DNA from 3 places in the Sinobaca sp. H24 genome. Region 2 is predicted to be linked to each of the others. Evidence: riboswitches for the same ligand, from Rfam matches in the RefSeq annotation. Region 2 holds a riboswitch; each other region holds the start of a gene.
The links. A riboswitch is a leader RNA that binds a small molecule or an ion and turns the genes downstream of it on or off. The one in region 2 is predicted to bind S-adenosylmethionine.
Positions count from the first base shown of each region.

Region 1: linked by a shared signal. The riboswitch ahead of MMY81_RS27310 (methionine ABC transporter ATP-binding protein) and the one ahead of MMY81_RS04430 (aminotransferase class I/II-fold pyridoxal phosphate-dependent enzyme) in region 2 are both predicted to bind S-adenosylmethionine.
Region 3: linked by a shared signal. The riboswitch ahead of MMY81_RS35150 (homocysteine S-methyltransferase family protein) and the one ahead of MMY81_RS04430 (aminotransferase class I/II-fold pyridoxal phosphate-dependent enzyme) in region 2 are both predicted to bind S-adenosylmethionine.

Region 1 covers NZ_JALBWT010000036.1:12,841-20,569, reverse strand. The annotation lists gene MMY81_RS27335 (cysteine desulfurase) at 1-626, opposite strand, end outside; partial or broken gene sufD (Fe-S cluster assembly protein SufD) at 627-1,928, opposite strand; partial or broken gene sufC (Fe-S cluster assembly ATPase SufC) at 1,949-2,739, opposite strand; gene MMY81_RS27320 (MetQ/NlpA family ABC transporter substrate-binding protein) at 2,983-3,822, opposite strand; gene MMY81_RS27315 (methionine ABC transporter permease) at 3,840-4,505, opposite strand; gene MMY81_RS27310 (methionine ABC transporter ATP-binding protein) at 4,498-5,526, opposite strand; SAM riboswitch class I at 5,700-5,808, opposite strand; gene MMY81_RS27305 (MFS transporter) at 5,886-7,142, opposite strand; gene gcvH (glycine cleavage system protein GcvH) at 7,294-7,677, opposite strand; gene MMY81_RS27295 (arsenate reductase family protein) at 7,705-7,729, opposite strand, start outside.
Region 2 covers NZ_JALBWT010000002.1:233,958-241,686, reverse strand. The annotation lists partial or broken gene metH (methionine synthase) at 1-1,377, opposite strand, end outside; partial or broken gene MMY81_RS04435 (bifunctional homocysteine S-methyltransferase/methylenetetrahydrofolate reductase) at 1,397-3,243, opposite strand; partial or broken gene MMY81_RS04430 (aminotransferase class I/II-fold pyridoxal phosphate-dependent enzyme) at 3,277-4,380, opposite strand; SAM riboswitch class I at 4,501-4,607, opposite strand; gene MMY81_RS04425 (hypothetical protein) at 4,689-4,853, opposite strand; gene prsW (glutamic-type intramembrane protease PrsW) at 4,861-5,526, opposite strand; gene MMY81_RS33805 (asparaginase domain-containing protein) at 5,594-5,815, shown strand; gene MMY81_RS33800 (asparaginase domain-containing protein) at 5,812-6,039, shown strand; gene MMY81_RS33795 (L-asparaginase family protein) at 6,238-6,519, shown strand; partial or broken gene MMY81_RS04410 (YpdA family putative bacillithiol disulfide reductase) at 6,570-7,560, opposite strand.
Region 3 covers NZ_JALBWT010000006.1:56,616-64,344, reverse strand. The annotation lists gene MMY81_RS10335 (DedA family protein) at 134-757, opposite strand; partial or broken gene MMY81_RS35150 (homocysteine S-methyltransferase family protein) at 2,447-3,481, opposite strand; SAM riboswitch class I at 3,596-3,697, opposite strand; gene MMY81_RS10320 (epoxide hydrolase family protein) at 4,158-5,321, opposite strand; gene MMY81_RS10315 (WxL domain-containing protein) at 5,715-6,698, shown strand; gene MMY81_RS10310 (WxL domain-containing protein) at 7,067-7,663, shown strand.

The DNA of each region.
Region 1 (7,729 bases), on a different contig from region 2:
TCTACTTTAATGTGCGGAGCTCCCTGTGCACCGTCCACGACAATAACAGCGTCATTCGCATGGGCGATTTCTGCCATTTCTTTTACCGGATTAACGGTACCGAGCACGTTGGACACATGAGTAACCGCAACGATTTTTGTTTTCGGGCCCACCGCTTCTTTTACATCTGCCATAGAAAGCGTGCCGTCCTCATTCATTGGCAGGTACTTCAGCTTTGCCCCGGTTCTTTTGGCTGCCTGCTGCCAGGGGATGATGTTGCTGTGATGTTCCATATAAGTGAGCACAATTTCATCATCTTCCTGCAGGTTAGCTTCACCGTAAGACTGAGCTACGATATTAATAGATGTTGTTGTGCCGCGGGTGAAGATAATTTCTTCTACAGAAGACGCATGAAGAAAGTTCCGGACTTTCTCCCTTGCTCCTTCATATCCATCGGTTGCCATACTGCCAAGCGTATGAACACCGCGGTGAACGTTGGAATTATACTTCTTATAATATTCATCTATTTTCTCAATTACAGCTGACGGCTTCTGTGAAGTCGCCGCGCTGTCAAGATAAACAAGAGGGTGACCGTTGACCTGTTCATTTAGTATAGGGAACTGGCGACGGATCTCCTGGATGTTCATTTAATACACTTTCCTTTCGATAACTTCAGACAGTCTGTCTTTAACAGCCTGAATAGGAAGTTCTGCAACTACCGGCTGAAGGAAACCATGAATGATAAGACGCTCGGCTTCGAGGCGGCTCAAACCACGGCTCATCAAGTAGAACATCTGCAGGGGATCGATACGTCCTACAGAAGCTGCGTGACCTGCGGTTACGTCATCTTCATCAATAAGGAGAATTGGGTTCGCATCTCCACGAGCTTTCTCACTCAGCATTAAGACACGTTCTGTCTGTACACCGTTTGACTTCGTCGCACCGTGTTCAATTTTCGACTAGAAAGCGCGTGCAGAATCTTTCATAACGCCGTGAGTAAGAATCTGTCCGTCTGAATGCTTACCGAAGTGGATAATCTGCGTCCAGAAATCCTGAGACTGCGTGCCGCGTCCGATCGATACAGATTTCACGTCGGAGTAGGAGCCGTCCCCTCTCAAAATAGTTGTATTGTCAGAAAGCGTATTGCCGTCGTTCATCTGGCCGAGAGCCCAGTCAATACGGGCATCTTTTTCAGCAGAACCGCGGCGGTTCACATACGTTGTAACGCCTTTTTCAAGGTGGTCTACAGCGCCGAAGGACACTTTCGAAGCAGGGCCTGCATAGACTTCAGCAATAATGTTCGCCGCTGATTCCTGCTCACTGTTGAATGATACATAGTTTTCCAGGTACGTTACGTCACTGTTATCCTCTGTAGCTAAAACAACATGGTTGAACAAGCCGGCTTCCGGATCTTCCTGGAAATATACGGCCTGCAATGGCTTTTCAAGCTGTACGTTTTTCGGTACGTGAATAAATGCACCACCGCTTAGAAAAGCTGTATGAAGAGCAGTAAGCTTATTCTCATCTACTTTTACTGCATCACCCATGAAATACTTTTTCAGCAGGTCGCTGTGCTCTCTCGCTGCTGTAGCAATGTCGGTAAAGATAACGCCTTTATCTTTCGCTTCCGTTGAAAGGCTGTAGTAAAGCGGCTTTCCGTCTCTTACAACAAGAAGGTTTTGATCTTCTTCTGTCACGTTAATAAGCTTTTGAACATCGTTGTGAAGTTCAGACAGGCTTGATACGGTGCCAGCTTCTGCACCTTCGTGTTTGAACTCAGTGAAGTTCCATTTTGTAATCTTTGTTTTTTCCGGTTTAGGAAGTTCGAGTTTATCAATCAGGCGAAAGGCAGTAAGCCTTTCTTCTGTAAGCCACTCCGGTTCTTCTCTTTTTTCGGAAAATTCTTTGACGTACTGTTCATCGAACGTCCATTTTGTTTCTACTGACATAAGATAGTGACCTCCCTTCTTTACGCTTTCTGTTGGTTTCCAACTCTTTCGTCTTCGATGCCAAGTTCTTCTTTAATCCAGTCATAACCGTCTGCCTCAAGGCGTTCTGCAAGCTCTGCTCCGCCTGATTTAACGATACGTCCCTGCATCATTACGTGAACATGATCCGGCGTAATGTAATTGAGAAGACGCTGGTAGTGAGTGATAATTAGGCAGCCGAAGCTTTCATTTTCATTTCGTTGATTCCGTTGGATACAACACGCAGGGCGTCAATATCAAGACCAGAGTCAATTTCATCAAGAATCGCAATTTTCGGCTCCAGCATAAGCAGCTGAAGAATTTCATTACGCTTTTTCTCTCCGCCGGAGAAACCTTCGTTCAAGTAACGCTGAGAGAACGCTTGATTCATTTCAAGCTTATCCATCTTTTCATCCATTTTGCGGATAAACTTCATAAGGGAAATTTCGTCGCCTTCTTCACGCTTTGAATTAATAGCAGAGCGCATGAAGTCTGCATTTGTTACGCCGCTGATTTCACTTGGGTACTGCATAGCAAGGAACAAGCCGGCTTTAGCACGCTCGTCTACTTCCATTTCCAACACATCTTCGCCATCAAGAATGACGCTTCCGTGAGTAATTTCATACTTTGGGTGACCCATAATAGCAGAAGCCAATGTAGACTTACCGGTACCGTTTGGTCCCATGATGGCGTGGATTTCCCCGCCTTTTATTTCAAGGTTGAAGTGCTTAATAATTTCTGAGCCCTCAATTTCAACCGTTAGATCTTCGATTTTAAGAGTAGATGCTGACATGTAAAAAAACCTCCATTAACTTTATTTTAACCACAAAAGTGGTTTCTCATTCTCACTTTATTATCATTATTAGTTTATAACAAATGTAAACAGAGTTCAAGAAACACACTTTACTTTATCCGGACGGAATAAAAAAAGAGGGACTGCCTAAAAGCGTTCTCTTTCAGGATAGCCCCCCTTATTGTTTTTAGTATAACAAACTAGATTGCTTTGTTAAAACATAAACTGTTAAGGAATAGTATTTTATTCAGCGTTCTCGCCTTCAGCAGGCAGAACCGCGCCTTCATACTCTTCTTCAATAAATGACCTTACTTCATCAGAATGAAGAACATCCACCAATGTCTGGATTTCTTCACGCTCTTCATCACCGCTGCGTACCGCTATAATATTCGCGTAAGGATTATCCTCTGCGCTTTCAATCGCGATAGCATCTTCGCTTGGGCTCAGGTCGCTGTCGAGTGCATAGTTGGAGTTAATAAATACGGCATCGCCTTCTCCATTCTGATATGCCTGAGGTAGAGTTGCTGCTTCTACGTTGGCACTGAACTGAATGTCTTTTGGATTTTCGGCAATATCGTCCAGCGTTGCTTCGATTCCGGCATCTTCTTCCATTGTAATAACGCCTTCTTCTTCAAGCATGCTCAGGATGCGTCCGTGATCGGCTACCGAACTGCTCATGATCACTTCAGCGCCTTCAGGGAGTTCTTCAAGGCTGTCATAGTCCTGGGAATATACGCCCATTGGCTCGATGTGAATTGCTCCGGCGTTGGCAAAGTCGTAATCATTTTCTTCAATCTGTGATTCAAAGTAAGGCACGTGCTGGAAATAGTTAGCGTCAATTTCTTCTTCAGACAAAGCCTGGTTTGGCACAATATAGTCATTAAATGTTTCTATCTGCAGATCCACGCCTTCTTCTTCAAGCTGATCAGTGGCAAACTCAAGAATTTCTGCGTGAGGCACGTTGGAAGCACCTACTGTGAGCGTCGTTGGTTCTTCTTCAGAACCTGATTCTTCCCCGCCGCCTCCGCAGGCTGCTAAAGCAATTGTTAGTGATAGTGCTGGAATCATCCAAATCTTTTTCATTTTTCCATTCTCCCCTTTTATCTTTTATCAATTCTATATATAATTCTATCGCCAACCCACTGCAGGATCATAACGATCACTAAAATGGCGGCAGTTGCTACTAACGTGACATCCGGATTACTGCGCTGGTATCCTTCGCGGAAAGCGAGGTCGCCAAGTCCGCCCGCACCGATCACACCGGCCATAGCCGTATAACTCACGAGCGTGATAGCTGTAACGGTAATCCCGGATATTAATGCAGGAAGAGATTCTGGAATCAGGACTTTAAAAATAATGTGCCATTGATTGGCTCCCATTGACTGCGAAGCTTCAATCACTCCTTTATCAACTTCACGAAGCCCGATTTCCACCAGTCTCGCATAAAACGGAGCTGCTCCAATTACGAGAGCAGGAAGAGCTGCGCTCGGTCCAAGCATCGTTCCGACGATAAAAGTTGTAAATGGAACGAGCAGAATAATTAATATAATAAATGGAATGGAACGGAAGACGTTTACTATCGCTGCCGCCACCAGATGAATCGGATTATTTTCCCACATGTTTCCTTTGTCTGTCATATAAAGAATGAGGCCAAGCAGCACCCCTAAAATAAACGTAGCCAGTACGGCCAAAGCACTCATGTACAAAGTTTCTACTGTTGCCTGCCACATGTTGCCCCAGTTTACATTTTCAAGTAGTTCATTCATGAGCTGTCATCACCTCTGTCTGCACCTGCTGCTCTTTCAAATAAGACAGCGCATGGTCAAGCTGTTCCTGATTTCCTTTGAGCTGAACAAATAACGTGCCGTAGCTTCCTTCTCTTGTTTTGGACACCTTGCCCTGCAGAATATTGACCGACACGCCGCATGTCAGGATAAGATCCGTCATGATAGGCTGCTCCGCATCTTCACCAAGAAATGAAATTTTAACAATAGGACTGTCATCACCGGATTTCATTAATTCCCGAATCGCTTCCATCGTCTCTTCCGGCTCGGTAATCTGTTTTACAAATTCTTTTGTCATTTCTTCGCGGGGCTGTCTGAATACATCCAGCACCTGTCCTTCTTCTACTACTTTTCCGTTCTCCATCACGGCGACACGGTTGCATATCTTCCGGATGACGTGCATTTCATGTGTAATCAGCACAATCGTCAATCCTAGCTTTTTATTAATGTCCGTCAGCAGCTCGAGGATGGAGTCTGTTGTTTTCGGATCGAGCGCAGACGTTGCCTCATCGCAGAGCAAAACTTTCGGGTTGTTTGCAAGAGCTCTTGCAATGCCGACGCGCTGTTTCTGGCCGCCGCTCAGCTGGGCTGGATAAGCGTCCTCTCTGCCGCTGAGGCCGACAAGTTCTATTAACTCCTGCACTCTGGCATTCTTATCTTTCTTTGAATGCTTTGCTATTTCGAGTGGAAACGCTATGTTTTCCCGTACCGTTCTCGACCAGAGCAGATTAAAATGCTGAAAAATCATGCTGATTTCCTGGCGGGCTTCCCGAAGCGAAGCACCCTGCAGATCGGCCATATTTTTATCGCCAATAACAATGTTTCCCGATGTCGGTTTTTCAAGCATGTTCAGCAGACGGATAAGCGTGCTTTTTCCTGCACCGCTGTAGCCGATAATGCCAAATATTTCTCCCTCATCTATCGTTAAATCTATATTGTCTACTGCCGTTATATCTCCATTGGATGTAGAAAATATTTTCGATAGTTTTTCCAGTGCTATCATATGCCCACCCTGTTTCTTTTCTTTATTAATCTTACTTATCATACCAGATAACTTGGTCTTGGAACAGAAACTTTATTCAACTGACAAAATACCGGCACACTCTCCTTAATTTAACCACAAGAAAATACCCTTCAGCTTTTATCATCAGCAGAAAGGGCATGGTTCATTCCTTTCTCTCATCTGCCAAAGCTTACGCTTCGCAGGAATTGGCACCATTTCATTAAAAATAATGACGGTTGCCGGGCTTCAAAGGGCCAGTCCCTCCACCTCTCATGATAAGAGTGTTTCATATGTAGGTTATTAAGTACAAATCGAAGCTTAGCATGGGACCGTCCGGCTGTCAAATCATTTGTCATGCCTCATATATCACTGCTTGGAGGGACTTTTCTAAATACAATATAAAAATAGATGGAGCCTGTTAAATAGAGAGCACACGTTAACGTAAACACCCATGCCCATCCATAGTACGGCCCATATATGAGAACGATCGATGTGGATACCGGTCCCATAATCGCCCAGCCCAGCTGAAAAACCATCTGCCCTATGGAGTTTGCGAGCCCTTTAATATTATCTCCTACGCTTCTCATCATTAACGACATCTGAATCGGGTTTCCGGCGTTCATTAACGCCTGGCGGAATAAAAAGCCGATAACGGCAAACCATATATTCTGCGTGTAGGCTGTAACAAGCAGAAATGGAAGTGAGCTCAGCTGCAGGATAACTACTGCACGCACTTCCCCTACTTTCTGCACAAGCGTTGGTCCAATCATAAATGCTACAGCTGTCATCCCCTGTCCTAAAGCCAGAATCAAACCGACAATAGTATAGCTTACGTCAAAGCGGTCGGTGAAATACAAATTCAGGTATGGGATAACGAGACCGGAACCAAATCCGATAATCAGCTGAGCAACCGCAAATAGGGCTATCATTTTAATACCGGCACGATTCGTATGTAGAATTTCTTTAAAAGAGCTGGCACCTGTCTTGGTCACCGTGAGTTTGCGCTCTTCTTTTATTTTCAGTACCGGGAAGATTGCAGCAAAGCTTAAACAAGCTCCTGTCAGCAGCGTAAGTCGCAGACTTTGCAGAGCAGTCATATCAAGCAGCAAACGGGCACCGTCACTCATCAGTCCGCCCATGCCATTTCCTATTACGTTGGCCACCATAATCAATGCAAAATTAAAACTGAACAAATGAACGCGCTGTTTTTCGGTGGAATTTTCAGCCAGCAGCGGGATCGAGGAAACCTGTACAAAGGACATAAATGCCCCTGTTAGAAACGCTCCAGTTAAAAGCAGTCCCTCTATTTCCACGACCGAACGAAGAAACAAACTTACTCCAAGCATAAGGGCACCGGCCATAATAACTTTTTTCCGGCCGATACGGTCGCTTAACAAACCTGCCGGGAGAAGGGCGATCGCTGTAGCCGTTGCCTGAGCCGCGATCACCCGACCGTTTACATCGTCCAGGTAGCCGAGCTCTCTTATATAGTAGTTATACATAATCATAAAGACTCCCATGCCCATGTTGGAGAGCACAGAAGCAATCAAGAACAAACGTACATTTTTATTGTAATGCTTGAATTGATAAGCCCATTCTTTCGCAATACCTTTCATGATAAGAGTTCCCCCGTTTTATTTCGACAACCGAATTAAATTCACTCCTTTTAATATATAGAACATTGCCGAAAAAGAAAAGAGGGTTATGTATTTCTAATAAAAGAAGCCTGCCTCTATAGTAGAGGCAGGCTTCTTATGTAACCGTGATTTAGTCTTCACTCACCATTTTTTCGTAATCTTCTGCAGACATTAAGTCATCGATCTGGCTGCTGTCTGATGGTTCTACAACAATCATCCATGCTTTCTCGTAAGGAGATTCGTTTACAAATTCCGGTGAATCATCCAGATTTTCATTTACTTCAACAACCGTACCGCTGATAGGGGCATAAAGTTCGGAAACCGTTTTTACTGATTCTACGCTTCCAAAAGGTTCGTCTGCCTGAACTTCATCTCCAACTTCCGGCAGTTCAACAAATACGATGTCTCCAAGCTCGGACTGGGCAAAGTCTGTAATGCCGACTCTTGCTTTTTCTCCTTCGGTCTTTACCCACTCATGCTCCTGTGAATACTTCAATTCCTTTGGTACGCTCATTATTCATTCCTCCAGTTTTCATTATCTTTACTGTTTCCATGTTTCCTCAAAC
Region 2 (7,729 bases):
TTCCTACTACTACTGCCGCACCAAACTTCTTTAAGATTGGCACAATGTCTTCAAAACGCTCTTCCCCGTCTTCGAGGTTAATGGAGTTAATAATCGCTTTTCCCTGAGAATACGTCAGCGCTTTTTCAATGACCGCTGCATCAGTTGAATCAATCATAAGCGGAACTTTCACTTTATTGATTACATGGCTTAAAAAGACTTCAATATCATCTATTTCTTCACGGTCCGGATCAGCCAGACAGACATCTATTACGTGAGCGCCTTTTTTCACCTGCGCTCTGGCTATTTCCGACGCCTCTTCAAACTTGCCTTCGTTAATCAGCCTTTTAAATTTCTTGGAACCAATAACATTTGTCCGCTCCCCTACAAAAAGCGGGCGCATATCTTCTTCATATACGAGCGGTTCAATTCCGGACACCACATGAGGGTGTCCCTCTGAAGGAGTCCGGGGTTCGAATTTGGTTAATGCTTCACGCATAACTCTAATATGCTCGGGCGTTGTGCCGCAGCATCCACCGACTACGTTCAGCCAGCCTTTTTCAGCAAAGCCTTCCAGCTTTGTCGTCAGGGATTCCGGTGATTCATGGTAATGCCCCTCTTCATCCGGCAGTCCTGCATTCGGATAGCAGTGGACATACGTGGTGGAAAGTTCAGATAAAGAGCGCAGGTGATCCCTCATAAATTCGGGACCCGTAGCGCAGTTTAATCCGACAACAATCGGGTTCATATGCTCTATCGAGATATAAAAACTTTCCATCGTCTGTCCGGCAAGCGTTGTACCCATCGGTTCGATTGTTCCTGAAATCATTAAAGGCAGTTCGATGCCGAGCTCCTGCTGCGCCTGCTGAATACCCAGGTAAGCCGCCTTCACATTTCTTACATCCTGGCTTGTTTCCAGCAGAAATAAATCCACTTCCCCCTTAATCAGCCCAGAGGCCTGCTCACGGTAGGTTTCGGTCAATTCTTCAAATGTTGTTCCTCCGGTTACGGAAAGCGATTTAGTTGTTGGTCCCATAGCACCGGCAACATAGCGTGGGAATTCTTCTGTTTCTATTTCTTTGACGGCGTCCTTGGCGAGTCTGGCTGCAGCAATATTTAACTCTTCAGCCATATGCTGCAGATCATAATCTGCGAGAACAATGCTCGTTGCTCCAAACGTGTTGGTCTCAATAATATCCGCACCTGCTTCCAGGTAATCGCGGTGGATTTTTTCAAGCACGTGAGGGCGGTTACGTTTAAATACTCATTGCACCCCTCGTACTCTTCCCCGCCGAAATCCTCTGCGGTTAAATCGGCGTTCTGCAGCATCGTTCCCATTGCTCCGTCTAAAATGAGAATAGATGTTTTCAGCCTGTCCTGGATTGCTGTTTTAGGCATTTGTTTCCCTCCACTCTGTTCACTTGCTTTTTTCTTCTGTGCGAACCGCTGCTTTTTCTCTTATATATTCAGTTAAGCGGCATGTAATATCATAACGAAGAAATGGGGTGATTAAATAAATGCCGTTAAAATATTCCATCGCCTCGTCGATCAGCGTTTTCGCTATCGCAATTCCTTCTTCCGCTGCAAGCTCACGGTCTTCCCCGCAGGCCGCCATGCTCTGGCGGATCGTATCCGTCAGCTTAATGCCGGGCACTTCATTATGCAGAAATTCGGCATTCCGACTGCTCACTAGAGGCATGATACCGATATACACCGGAACGTCCATATGTTTTGTCGCTTCATAAATTTCTTTAAACTGGCCTTCCCCGAAGACCGGCTGTGTCATGAAATAATCGGCTCCAGCCGTAATTTTCTTTTCCAGACGCTGCACGGCCCGGTCCACGTTGCGTACGTTAGGGTTAAACGCAGCTCCGACGGTAAACGTCGTGTTCTGACCGAGTGATTTCCCGGAAAAAGACAGCCCTTTATTCATTTCTTTCATTAAATGAATCAAATCAAAGGAATTCGCATCATATACAGAGGTTGCTCCCGGGAAGTCTCCTACCTTTGTAGGATCGCCGGTTACAGCCAGTATGTCATGAATACCAAGAGCATTGATACCCATTAAATGAGACTGAAGGCCGATAAGGTTTCTATCACGGCAGGCGACGTGAAGCAGCGGGCGTGCCTGGGTCATGCTTTTAACGAGTGCTCCCATTGCCAGATTATCCACGCGTGGACTTGCCAGCGAATTATCCGCCATCGTAACAGCATCCGCTCCGGACTGGTATAAAGCCTGAGCGCCTTCTACAAATTTTGACGTAGCAAGTTTTTAGGTGGGTCGAGTTCCACAATAACGGTAGTGGACTGCTTTGCTTTTTCCCGCAGACTTGGTTCTGTAGAAGGAGGTTCAACGATGGAAAACTGCCCCGTTTTCTGGGCAACCGCCTGAGCGGTCCGCTTTTTTGGAACAGTGTTTTTAACAGCCGCGGCTATTTGAGCGATATGCTCCGGCGTTGTTCCGCAGCATCCGCCAATAATACCGATGCCCTGATTTTGAAAATCAAGCGCCTTTTCATAAAAGTAGTCCGGATTGGACTGGTAGACGAATCGGCCGTCATCAATATCCGGAAGACTGGCGTTAGGGTGCACCGCGTACAGCGTATTTTCATCCAGCGGTGTCATCTCCAGCGATCTTAAGATGTGATAAGGTCCCATTCTGCAGTTGACTCCTACTGCATCCGCGCCGGCTGCCGTCATCTGCTTAAATGCCTCTCCAAGAGGCAGACCGCCATGCATCACTCCTACTTCACCGAGTGCAACCTGGGCAATTACCGGCAGGTTTGTTTTACTTTTGGCAAGCTTGATGACCGCAGTAATCTCCTGAAGATCATAGAAGGTTTCCAGAATTATTCCATCGGGCTCTGCTTTTATTAGAGCATCCATCTGTTCGGAAAAAGCTTTAATTATTTCAGCTTCGCTTTCTTCCATTTTCTGCAGCCCCTGAATGCCGCCTATCGTTGCAAATACAAATGTCCTGCCTTCAGAAGCTTCACGGGCTGCTTCTACACCTCGCCTGTTAATATCAGGTGTTTCTTCTTCAAGCTGGTATTTTGCAAGCTTGATGCGATTTGCCGCATACGTATTGGTCTGAATAATATCCGATCCTGCTTCTACGTATTCTCTATGAATGGTTTTAATCAGATCGGGGTCTGAGAGATTTAGTGATTCGTAGGAGCCGCTGTATCCTTTTTCGTATAGATACGTCCCCATCGCCCCGTCGCCAATTAACATCCGTTTTGCATATTCTTCTGCCAAATTCACTGCGAGCCACTCCCCTGATTCGTGATTTTCTTTTTACAGACGGTCGAGCGCCTGCTCTAAATCTGCGATAATATCTTCTTTATTTTCTATACCTACAGAAAAACGAAGCAGTCTATTACAGACGCCGTTTGCAATACGGACTTCTTCCGGTACATCAGCGTGTGTCTGCGTGGCTGGATAGGTCATAAAGCTTTCTACACCACCCAGGCTTTCTGCAAACGTCACAAGCTCCAGCCCGCGAAGCAGGGAATCAACCCACTTCTCGTTTTCAATCCGAAAGGAAAGCATGCCGCCTTTTCCTGTATACAGCACGTCTGTTACTTTTGGATGCTTTTCCAGAAACGCTGCCACTGCCCGGGCATTTTCTGTATGCTTTTCCATACGCAGGGAGAGTGTTTCATCCCTCTCATCAAGAGCCAGGAATCCATCGGCGATAGTATGGTTCCCATTCCGTTATGAAACGCCGTAATCCGGCTGCTTAACTGCTCGTCGTTTTGTAACAATTAATCCGGCAATAATATCGTTATGGCCGCCTAGGTATTTCGAAGCGCTGTGAATAACAATATCAGCTCCCATATCAAGCGGGCGCTGCAGGATCGGTGTATAAAACGTATTATCTACAATCAGCCAGAGGCCGTGTTTTTTGGCCAGTTTTGACATTTCTTCAATATCTGCTTCCTGCATTAATGGATTGGTTGGTGTTTCAATAAACAATGCTTTCGTACGATCTGTGATTTTTTGTTCAAATGCTCCCAGATTTCTTGGATCGCCGTATGCAATGGTAATGCCCCAGTTTTTCCATCCTTCTTCAAACAGGCGGTATGTCCCGCCGTACAAGTCCTGGGAAGCGAGGATCTCATCATCTTTGTCAAAAATAGCAAACAATGTTTGAATCGCAGCCATTCCCGAACTCAGTGCGTACCCTTTTGCGCCGTTTTCAAGACCCGCAATAGCACGTTCCAATATGTCCCTAGTAGGATTGCCGGTACGGGAATAGTCGAATCCCGTAGACTCGCCCAGTCCTTCATGGCGGAAGGCTGTAGACATATGAATAGGAGCGCTGACCGCACCTGTTCGTGGATCTTCTTTGTTTCCGATTTGTACCAGATTCGTTTCAATGTGAAATTTCTTATCCATGATTGTCACCCTTTTTGTGGCTGATTACTATATAGTGGCCGGCGTATCCTGATTTATCATTCCGCTAAAAGACCTTCCTCTAAAAGTAAGAAGAAGGTCTGCGTTTTATAAGAGCACCTCTTCTTATCTCTCGGGCATCTGCTGCCCGGCGGATTTAGCACCTGACCTGTTTAGGCTGGTTGCTGAGACTTCATAGGGCCTGATCCCTCCGTCTCTCTGGATAAGAAAGCTTTATTTATATAGTTGTGTAGTAAAACCTTACAAGATTACCGTACGAATTGCAATCAAATTGTGCGAATTCGTTGAATTTATTCAGGAGCCGTATCTACATATAAGCGGCTGCTGTTTCCACAGATGCAGCGGACAAAACCTGTCTGAATCGTCCCATCTTCTTTTCTGCTTCCTTTTAAAACGAATTTTTCTCCGCACTGCGGGCATCGTATGACGACACGATATCGCTTTTCCTCTATCATAAGCCGTCTATTCTCCTTCCATCTGCTCAAACCTATTTGCTGCTTTGAGCCTTTCAGCAGCTGTCCACCATAGAAGAAATCCTAATGGGAGAATGAAGTAGACTATGTACTGCCGGTCGATTAATAATAGCAAATCGTACGTGCCGTGTAAAACGAACGGGACTACCAGAGCCAAAGACAAAAATAATTTCCGTGCAGTACCTTTTAAAAATGAGGCTTTCCCTATATAATATCCCATAGTACAGGCAAACAAAGCATGGCTTGCTACCGGCAGGAATGCTCTTCCGAGTGCTATATCCACGCCATATGCTGTCAGATACAATATGTTTTCCGCTGCCGCAAAACCGAGCCCGACAGCCAGAGCGTAAAGAGTCGTATCGTAAACGGAGCGTACCCGGATAAACGGAATAACCGCGGCACAGAGAATAAACCATTTAAAGAATTCTTCAAGCAGCCCGGCATACAAAAAGGACTGTACAAAAACAGACGCCTCCGTCCCGGTTTCTTCTGTAAGTGCATACTGCACAGTAACAATTGGAAAAACGAGCAGCATACCGATCAGGAAGGAACGGGCTGTTTTACGAAAAGACCGCGAATGAGTCTCCTGCTTTAAATAATAATAGCTTAAAAATGCGACCGAAGGCGCCAGGGCCGCAGTTATAATAGCAAACACTCACGCATCCGTCCTTTCCAGCTTTGTACTTGATCAACTAACTATAAATAGAAAAGAGGCCACCTCAATGAAGCGGATTTTAACGATACATACCGGAGGCACGATCTCCATGAAAGAAGACAAACAGACTGGCAGTGTAGCACCAGGAGAGAAAAACCCACTTGATCAGTGGCATGAAGAAGCAAAACAGGTTGCTGATATTACGGTTATCCCGTTCTTTCATCTTCCCTCGCCGCACATAACGCCTGAAAATATGTTTGAACTATCATCTTTTATTAACGAAAAATAGCTGAAAACATCTATGATGGTATCGTAGTTACGCATGGCACGGATACTCTGGAGGAAACAGCCTATTTTCTGGATCTTCTTCATCATTCCCCCATCCCTGTTATTTTAACGGGCGCTATGAGGTCAAGCAATGAATTAGGAGCAGACGGTCCCTACAATTTCCTCGCTGCTATAAAGAACGGCCTCATCAGAACAAGCGAGGGAAAAAAGGAGTGCTCGTCGTAATGAACGATGAGGTGCATTCAGCAGTCAACGTTACAAAACGCACTCTTCCAATGTGGCAACATTCCAAAGTCCTCAATTTGGACCGATAGGACTCGTAACACGGCGCGGCATCCTTTTTCACCATACTCCCTCAGCCAGAGAGCAGTTTTCCATCTCTTCTCTGACTAAAAAGGTGTTTCTGCTTAAGGCGTATGCCGAATGGAGAGAGAAACAATTGAATTGTTTGAATCAGCTTCTCCTTCCGGCCTCGTCATTGAAGCATTCGCCAGGGCAATCTGCCCCGCTGTTGTTCGCGGCAGTAGAAGCACTTATTGCCCGCAATATCCCAGTCGTTCTTGTATCAAGATGTTACAGGCGGTATTGTACAGGCTACTTACGAATACGAGGGCGGAGGCATGCAGCTTAAAAAAGAAAGGCGTTATTTTCTCAAACGGACTGAATGGCCAGAAGGCGCGGCTTGAAATTAATGATCGCTCTTGAGGCAGGAATTACCGGAACAGATCTTACCAATACATTTGAAAGCTGGCCCGTCATAATGACGAAGGCCAGCTTTCTTTTTCTTTTATATGAGAGGCAATTTGTTCTCCGTGCCACCTGCCGTTTTCGATAAAAAATTTCATTGGCATTGTCCCGGCCGCTATTACTCCGGCAATATAAAGTCCAGGTACGTTTGTTTCGCATTGTATCCTGATCAAAATAAGGCCGTCCTTCTTCCCCTTTTAAAACTCCTGCCTGTTCAAGAAAAGAATGATCGGGATGATAGCCGGTCATTGCAAAAACAAAATCTGCAGGCAGGCTTTGTTTTTGACCGTACTGCGTATATTCTACCGATTGCTCGGAAATGGAGGTAACGACCGCTTCGGAAAAAGCCTGATTTTTTCCTGCCTTACAAGCGCGTTAAAATCCGGAGTATCCAGGGTTTTACGTGTTCTGAAAAAGAACTTCCCCTGTAAAGAACCGTTACAAACGCCCCTGCTTTTTCCAGAGCCAGAGCCGCGTCCACGGCGGAATTTTTTCCGCCGATCACCGTGACATCCTGCGGAAATAAGGGTGAGCTTCTTTAAAGTAATGAGAAACGTGAGGAAGGTTCCCCCCTTGATTTCCAGCTTATTCGGCTGTCCGTAATAACCGGTCGCTATGATAACATATGCCGGCTCATACTGTTTTTTCACGCCGTTCATCGTATGAGAATACACAAGAAATCCTTCCTGCGTCTTTTCGATAGAATCTACCGTTTCATACGAATGAATACGGAGATTTTCCTGGTCGACCACTCGTTTATAGTACACGAGTGCTTCCTGGCGGTCGCGTTTTCGATTTATTGACGTGAATGGAAGATTTCCAACCTCCAGCCTTTTCGCTGGTACTAAAGAAAACCTGGTGAATGGGATACTGGTAAATAGCATCCACAATATTGCGCTTTTCAATTAAAACAGCATCCATTCCTCTGCGCTTTAATTCGATGGCCGCCGCTATTCCGCACGGCCCTGCTCCTACAATAACTACTGTCTTTCTGTTCATAATCTGCACCCTTTTAATTCTTTCTGTTTTCCATTTTTTTGTACAATACGTTACTTATCCATTCATCCCATTCTGAAGCATCGGATCCGACCAGAAAACGGCTGTATTCCTTGGTTTTGTCAACATCCATGTATTGAACGGCATGTCCTCCTATTCCAATGCTCAAATG
Region 3 (7,729 bases), on a different contig from region 2:
CTATACGTGTTATGGTGTTAGAGTCCAGCTGATTCTTTTTTGCGTTAGTATTAAATGAATTCATTTTTTGATATCACTCCTGCTATTTTGTTTACTTCGAAAGTATAAATTTTATGTTTCGTATACTACCTGTTTATTTCTTCTTTCTTTCCATTTGTTTGAAATCGTTTGAAAAAAGAAACAGTACCCATAAAAGGGCTATTCCTATACAAACGTAAGCAATGGACGAATAAATATCCAAAAATTCTAAAATGTCTGTCCAGGATTCTCCAACAGCGGCTCCTAAATTTACTAAAATAATGTTCCAAATCAGAGTTCCGGCCGTTGTAAATAGCAGAAAAACGGATATATTCATTTTAGACATCCCTGCCGGAATGGAGATAAGGCTTCGAACCAACGGAATCATGCGGCAGAGGAAGATGGTCCATACACCATACTTTGTAAACCATGACTCAGCCCGCCGAATATCTTTTTTGGATATTCGAAGGCAGCGGCCGTATTTTCCCACGAGGATTTCCATACGATCTATGTCGATTAATCGCCCGATCCCATAAAGGATCAGTGCACCAAAGACCGATCCCAGGGTAGAAGCCGCCACAACACCCGGTATATGAAGAGAAGAGGTAGTCGTTGCAAAACCACCAAATGTTAAAATGATTTCGGACGGAATCGGGGGAAAAACGTTTTCCAGCGCAATAAGGAAAAAGACGCCTGCATACCCAAATTGTTCGATAAAGTCGATAATCCATTCTTCCACCACAGACTCTCCTTTAGTTTCTATTGCTCCTCTTTAAGAAGGGAAGATTGGGACTCCAAATGCAAAATGGATAATGGTAAACACTATGATCATTAAACCTAATCCGATCCCTATAACGGTCAGGGTCTCTTTTCCTGCTTGATAATCCCCTTTAGTCATTTCTCCATCCCCCGTTCCTTTTTTGTTTTTATTAAATAGTTTAAAGAGAACACAAGATATTTAATAATGTGTTTAGTATTCCTTCCATAAGTATCAAAACGATAGGCATCTATCCATATTCCATCAGCGGACTAAATTTTCACGTTTATCTTCTCCTTTTCAAGACAAACTTAGTATCCTGCCGTGATATGAATTCTGCGTATACACACAAAAAACCTTCACCGCTGAGTCGGTGAAGGTACACAAAAAAGCCTTCACCTGTCTCATAGGTAAAGGTCTCGCTAACAGCATACTGGCTGCCAATAAAACCGGGGATTTCTCCCGTACTGACGATTTTATTGAAAAGCTACTCCCCTTTTTCCAAAGGATATCAAGTTATTTCTTATAATGTACTCTTCTCTGACGAACATGTCAATCTTATTTATTCCGGCTGGTGGACCAAGTTTTCTGAAAGCATGCTTTACTTACAGGAACGGGGAGCACTTTTATAATTGAATTTCTTCAAATGGAACCAGACCATTTGAGAGCAGTCTTCAGCTGACATTAAAGGGACCAAACGACAGAAACATACCTAAGTGAAAAAGGAATAAGACAAGAAGTATTACTGTGTACAGAAGCATAATCATAGAGGTATTTTTTTGGCTGTCTGATACGTAGTATTTTACTAAATGAAAGGAGCGGCAGAAATAGAAAACAAACGTGAGAATAATGAACAACGTTCCAAGGGATAAGTAATCGACCGCCATGAACCCAGGTAGGAATAAAAAGAAAAACTGAGATTATAAAGCAATATACATAATAGAGAGTGTTACCATATCACTGAAAATTTTGCGTACTTCTTTCAGTCGCAGAGTAACGCCTGCTGAACCAGCGGATCACATAAAAGTTCACAAGCACGGCTGGAACACTTAGCACAAACAATGTTTGTCCCAAAAAAATGTACATAAATATTCCCATGTTTCATAAACAGGAAGAAAAGTTCCCATAATGATTAGGTTAACTGCATATAAGACAAAGGCAAGCAAAAGAAGGAACAATAGAGAGATACTGTTTATAATCGTTAAATGATGATCCTTCTTAATATTTTTTCTGGGAGCGCTCAAGGCGTTTACAAAAAAAGCCCACATGGTTAGTTTCTTATCAGGATTTTGTCATAATAGCTCCTTTAACTTAAATAGATATGCCTGATTGTACAGTCAAAAATAAAAAGATGGCTGATTGATTTTTTACAACCTGCTATTAGATATATTCGGCGGCTGGTATTAAATTCCTTTTTTCGAAAAGACGCAGTGAAAATAAGTTTGTACTCGTCAGGGTGAAGAGGGGAAACTATGCTGAATTTACAGGTATAAGTATAGATCTAAATAAATACTCCAGTGCATTTCTCTATCCATTCAAATGGGAGATAAGTTGATCTGCGGCAGCAATAAAATGCCAGCCTTTCCCATGGATAATTCCAAAGGACAAGCTGGCATTAGTCGTACTATCTGGTTCTAATCAACTTACATAAGATATAAAATCATCTACTCTTTAGGCTTTTGAACGATAGCTTAGGTTGTGCTGTTTTAATGTCTTGTCTTTACCGAACAGAAAATGTTTTTCCATATCAGGCGAGTATTGTGAATTGAGGTTTCCATTCCTGTTGCTTCAGCAACCGCCCGACATAGCCGGGGAAGCACCGCAGCATAATCCGATGTAATTGACCCCGATTTTTTTGCTTCTTTTGCCCATTCAGCCAATTCATACCGATTGTGGGATAGCGCTCCAGTGCCGTTGGAAATGTCGTTTCGGTCGGCAGATGGCAGCTGCATCCGCCATCAGGCAGGTTGAAAAATGTCGGATGTTCTTCGGTGGTGCGATAAGGAACGGGCAGTCCGCCTACGTAACCATCCACCTGAGCGCATATTTTTTCGAGGTATGGCTGCATCGTATCCGGTCCGCGGAAACAATTCATTCCGACGACCAGTGCGCCTTTCTCAGAAGTTTTTGCAAGAGTCTTCTACGCTATAGCCGTCCCGTAGTATATTTTCACCCATTAGTCCAAGCAGAATGACAGCCGGCAGTCCCTGCTTCTGGATTTCCTCCAGTGCGATTTCTGCCTCTCATGGTAGTAAAACGTTTCGCCATGAATGTAATCAACGCCTTCTTCTTGCACCATCCGATCATCTCAGGCAAACATGCCTCTGACTTTTTCTTTCGATTCCGGTCCTCTGGATCGAAAATATTCGTATTGGAGATATTACCCGCTACCAATGCTTCTTCCGTCGGATGTTCTTTAGCTACTTCCTTCGCTAAGCGGATCGCACTTCTGTTAGCGGTTCCAGCAAATCTTCCTTGCCGATGATGCGCATTTTTTCTCTATGGGCGTTGTAGGTGAAAGCCAGTACCACATCAGACCCCGCCTTCATGAATCACGGTATGTTCTTTTAGAGCTCCGGATTTTCCAGTGCCACTTCCGGTACAAAGGAGCCCGCTGTAAATAGCCTCTGCGCTCCAGTTCAAACAGAAACCCTCTCCGGCAATAACCGTTCCTTCTTTAAGTCGTTGTTCTAAGCTGCGTTTCATCTCCATACTCTCCTTTTTCTCTCTATTATTCTTTATTCTCCTGTCATTCGTCTAACAAAATAACCCCCTTCTTTAAATAAAGAAGGGGGTTTGACGAAATACGACAAATTGCTCTTCTTATCTTCAAGCCTGCTGCTTCTGGAATTAGCACAGTACTATTTCTAGTCCGCTGCTGAAGTGTCAAAGGGCCAGTCCCTCCACTTCTCTTGATAAAATAGTTGTGTATTAAATTAGTAATATTTAGAATACAATCGCTTTTGATGAAAGTCAATAAGAGATAATACATTTTTAAAATTTTTTAAGTATTCGATTATTCAGGATGGGGTTGTGCTATTTTTTTTCACAGGATAATCGAATATATATAAAACAAGATAGATCAATAAAAGAAATAGTGTTTTAGTGCAATCTGTTACAGAGTGGTTAGAAAAATATAACGGTTTAAGAGAAACACAAAAAGAGGGCAGGCGGTGAATTCGTGCGCTGCCTATAAAGAAGCTGCCTCACGAAATCCCTGGGATTCAGTCGCTTCCATCATGTTCTAAAAATAGGTGCAGGAGAAACGATTGATCTGTCTGCGCTGGGTTTGCCGAAGAAAAATATCCAGTAAGGAAAATCAACTAACTAGCTTTTTACGATAAAAAAATAGAACAGATTTTGCACGATCAATTTCAAGGTATTATCCATGATATTGATTAACGTTATTAAAAAAACTTCTTATTTTCTTAGCGATTAGCTCTGGCTGCTCGGTAGCCACAAAGTGTCCGCCAGTCTTTAGGTCTTCCCAGCAAATAACATTGGGAAATAACCTTTCGACATATTCTTTTGGGGGGCGTTCATGAAACTGTGTAGCATTTAGGGAAACTCCTATAGGTACTTTTGAAACGTCATTTCTCCCCGGCCACTTTGTATATTGCCCTTCATAATAATATCGATTTGAAGCATTTATCGTTTGGGTAAACCAATAAATGGAAACATTGGCGAGTAATGTTTCTTTATCAAAGTGCTTTAAAAGATCTCCGCTTGGCGGGTCTGTCCATAAATACCATTTCTCCAGTATGAACGCAGCTAAACCTATGGGAGAATCGTTTAGTGAATAGGCTATCGTTTGAGGCTTTCGTCCCAAGAAGGTGAGCATATCCAGCTTCTTCTTGATACCATTGTTTGCAATAAGTAAGGTATTCTTCTTCTGCTTCTGATAATAGAGTCTCCTCTGATATGTAAGGACTGGGATTACCGGGGAAGTAGTATGATAACCAATCAATTTTTCAGGATAATCCAGACACATTAACCCTATAATGCTGGCTCCTAAATCATAGCCATGGGCTCCAAACTTTTCATAACCTAATACATCCATTAATTTCACAAATATATCTGCAGCCTGTCGATCTTCAAAGCCAGGTTTCAATGGGGCAGAGGAGAATCCGTGCCCAGGTATAGATGGGATCACAATATCAAACGAATCCTGAGGGTCGCCGCCGAACTTTTCAGGAGTTGTTAGATAAGGAATGATATCTAACATTTCATAGACCGACCCAGGCCACCCGTGTGGAAGAAGAAGGGGCATCGGTTTAGGACCACTTCCTCGGATGTGAAGAAAATGAAGGTCTATACCATCAATCTCGACTTTGTAATTGGGATACATATTAATGTATTCCTCAACTACTCTCCAATCAAAATGATTCTGCCAGTAAGAAGCCAGCTTTCTCATGATATCCAATGGTATCCCATAGCTCCAGTGTGAATCAGGAATTTCATCAGGCCATCTAGTTAACGCTAGTCGTCTATTTAAATCTAGTAGTTGATCATCAGAAATAGCAACACTAAAAGGTCTAATATTCATAAATTTGGCCTCCAACATTGAAAATAGATTTAATAGGAACACTTAATATTTTCTTGATAATCGTATTCTGCTGCTATTCACAATATATTGACTTTCCATTTATTGATTATTTGTTCTCTATTATTACATTTAACATAAATGAAGACGATGATTTTATTAAGAAACAAGGTAAGCAGGATAAATTTGATTTAAATTTATCCATTCATTCAGAGTTTTTTGTTTTTAAGTTAATCGACCCGTAGTCTTTCTAGTTTCCATTTAATAAAGAAAATTCTGAAAACTTGTAGACAGATGAATGGAAAATACTTACACTGAGGGTAACGATGTTCTATATAGTGAATTTAGTATAAATGGAATGCAATTTCATATTGAAAGAGAAAGAAGGTGAATGTTATGAAAAAAGGATATGCTGCCAGTGGAATTCTCATTGGAGGGCTATGGATGGGAATGCTGGCTGTTAATACTTCTGCAGAAGAACCGGGAGAAGAAGAAAGCAAAGAACATATTGAAGAAACGAATGAAATTGGCCCGGAAGAGCTGGAAGAGGAGGAAAACAAGAATATAAACGCAGCAAATGAAAACGCCCCATCAGCAATAGAAGAGGATACAGAAGAAGTAGACGAGGAGGAAGTAGAAGAACCGGAAGAAGTAGAAGAACCGGAAGAAGCAAACGCAGAAGAGACAGAGAAAGAAGCTTCAGAAGAGGAAGCAAATACAGAAGAGGAAGCAAATACAGAAGAGGAAGCAAATACAGAAGAGGAAGCAAATACAGAAGAGACAGAGGAATTAGAAGAAGAAGAAAACACTGAAGAGCTAGAAGAGGAAGCTGATACAGAACAAAGGGAAGAGAACGTGGTCGAAGAAGAAAGAACAGCTGAAGAGGAAATAGATGTCGAAACGTCATTGAAAGAGGGTGAGCTGCTGCTGGAAGGCTTATCAAATGTGGGATTAGGGGAGAGCGTAACGCTTGATGGCACGACCCAGACGATAGAAACAGATATGAAGCCGTTCACGATAGAGGATGGACGTGGCACGGGGCAGGGCTGGACCTTGAATGTATCGGCTACCCCTTTAACATTACAGACAGAGGGCACATCTGGCGAAAGATCTTCTCTGCCAGAAGGGACTTTCTCAATGTCGAGTGTCGCTGTAGCAGCGAAAAAAGGAGCATCGTCCGCGTCAGAAGGGATGAGTATCTCTCAAAAAGGAGCATTGGATAAGCCAGGCGGATTAAATGTAATTACCGCAGAGGATGGAGCAGGGATGGGGCAATATGAAGTGTCTGATATGTCGTTATCTCTTGTTTTCGAGCCGCAGCACACGGCTGCCGGGACTTATTCATCCACCGTGACTTTCTCCCTTGTTTCCGGTCCGTAATCTTTTTAAACTAATAAAAAAAGATTTTTTTCATACGAATACCCTTCACTAGTAGGGTATTGAAGGTTTTGATGGAAATAATTTGAATTTTATTAGGTATAAATAGATAATCAAGCATTGCTATCTATAAAAAGAGTGCTAGTATGAGTGATAGAAGCCAAGCAATTCAAACCATTAAAAGAAAAGAATACTAAACTTTCTTCTTTTTCACAGAAAGTTCCCCTCGCTGACTACTGGAAAAATTTTTTAGTAGTTATTTTTTTTACTCAAGTCGTTCTCTATAGAGAAAAAATATAGTGAAAATATTAGTTTCCCGTCGCTGATACTCGTTATTTGAGCTAAAAAAAATTTAAAAAGGGGGAAGAGAAATGAAAAAGTTTCTAAAAAGAAGTCTTATTAGTACCTTAACCGTATCAATCGCAGCGGTGTCCTTTTCCACTGTTGCTTTAGCAGAAGATAGTGCGGACGTCGGGGTAAGCGCAGAGGTTATAGGAGGAACGTTAACTCTTTCTGAGATCAATGATATAGCTTTTGATTCGTTTGACCTGTCTGCAATGGAAGATCTGTCTGGAAGTGAAGCTATTGGAGGCGCGGAAGGAAGCTTTGCTGTAACAGATACAACTGGTGCATCGGAAGGGTGGAACCTGAATGTGTCCGCTACAGACCTTGCTCTTGTAGATGGCGATAATGTACTGGAGAATGCCCTTAGTATTACGGCTCCAACCGTTACCGCCGGAGAAAATTCTACAAGCGCACTTGCTATTACTACCAATGCGGGTAGTCTGGGCGATGCGACAGGAATAAATCTTATGAATGCTGCTGCTGGTGAAGGCTTAGGAGAATTTGACGCTGCAGGATCACTGCTTGACTTAGATGTAGACTATCTTGATGCTTCTCCCGGAACGTATAGTTCTACGGTGACATTTAATTTGACTACAGGACCAGAAACTGGGCCAGAAGTTTAAATAGAAAGAGAAACGTATAGTTCCTAAAGGTAAAAAGCATGATGCTTAGTTAGGACGTATTATAAA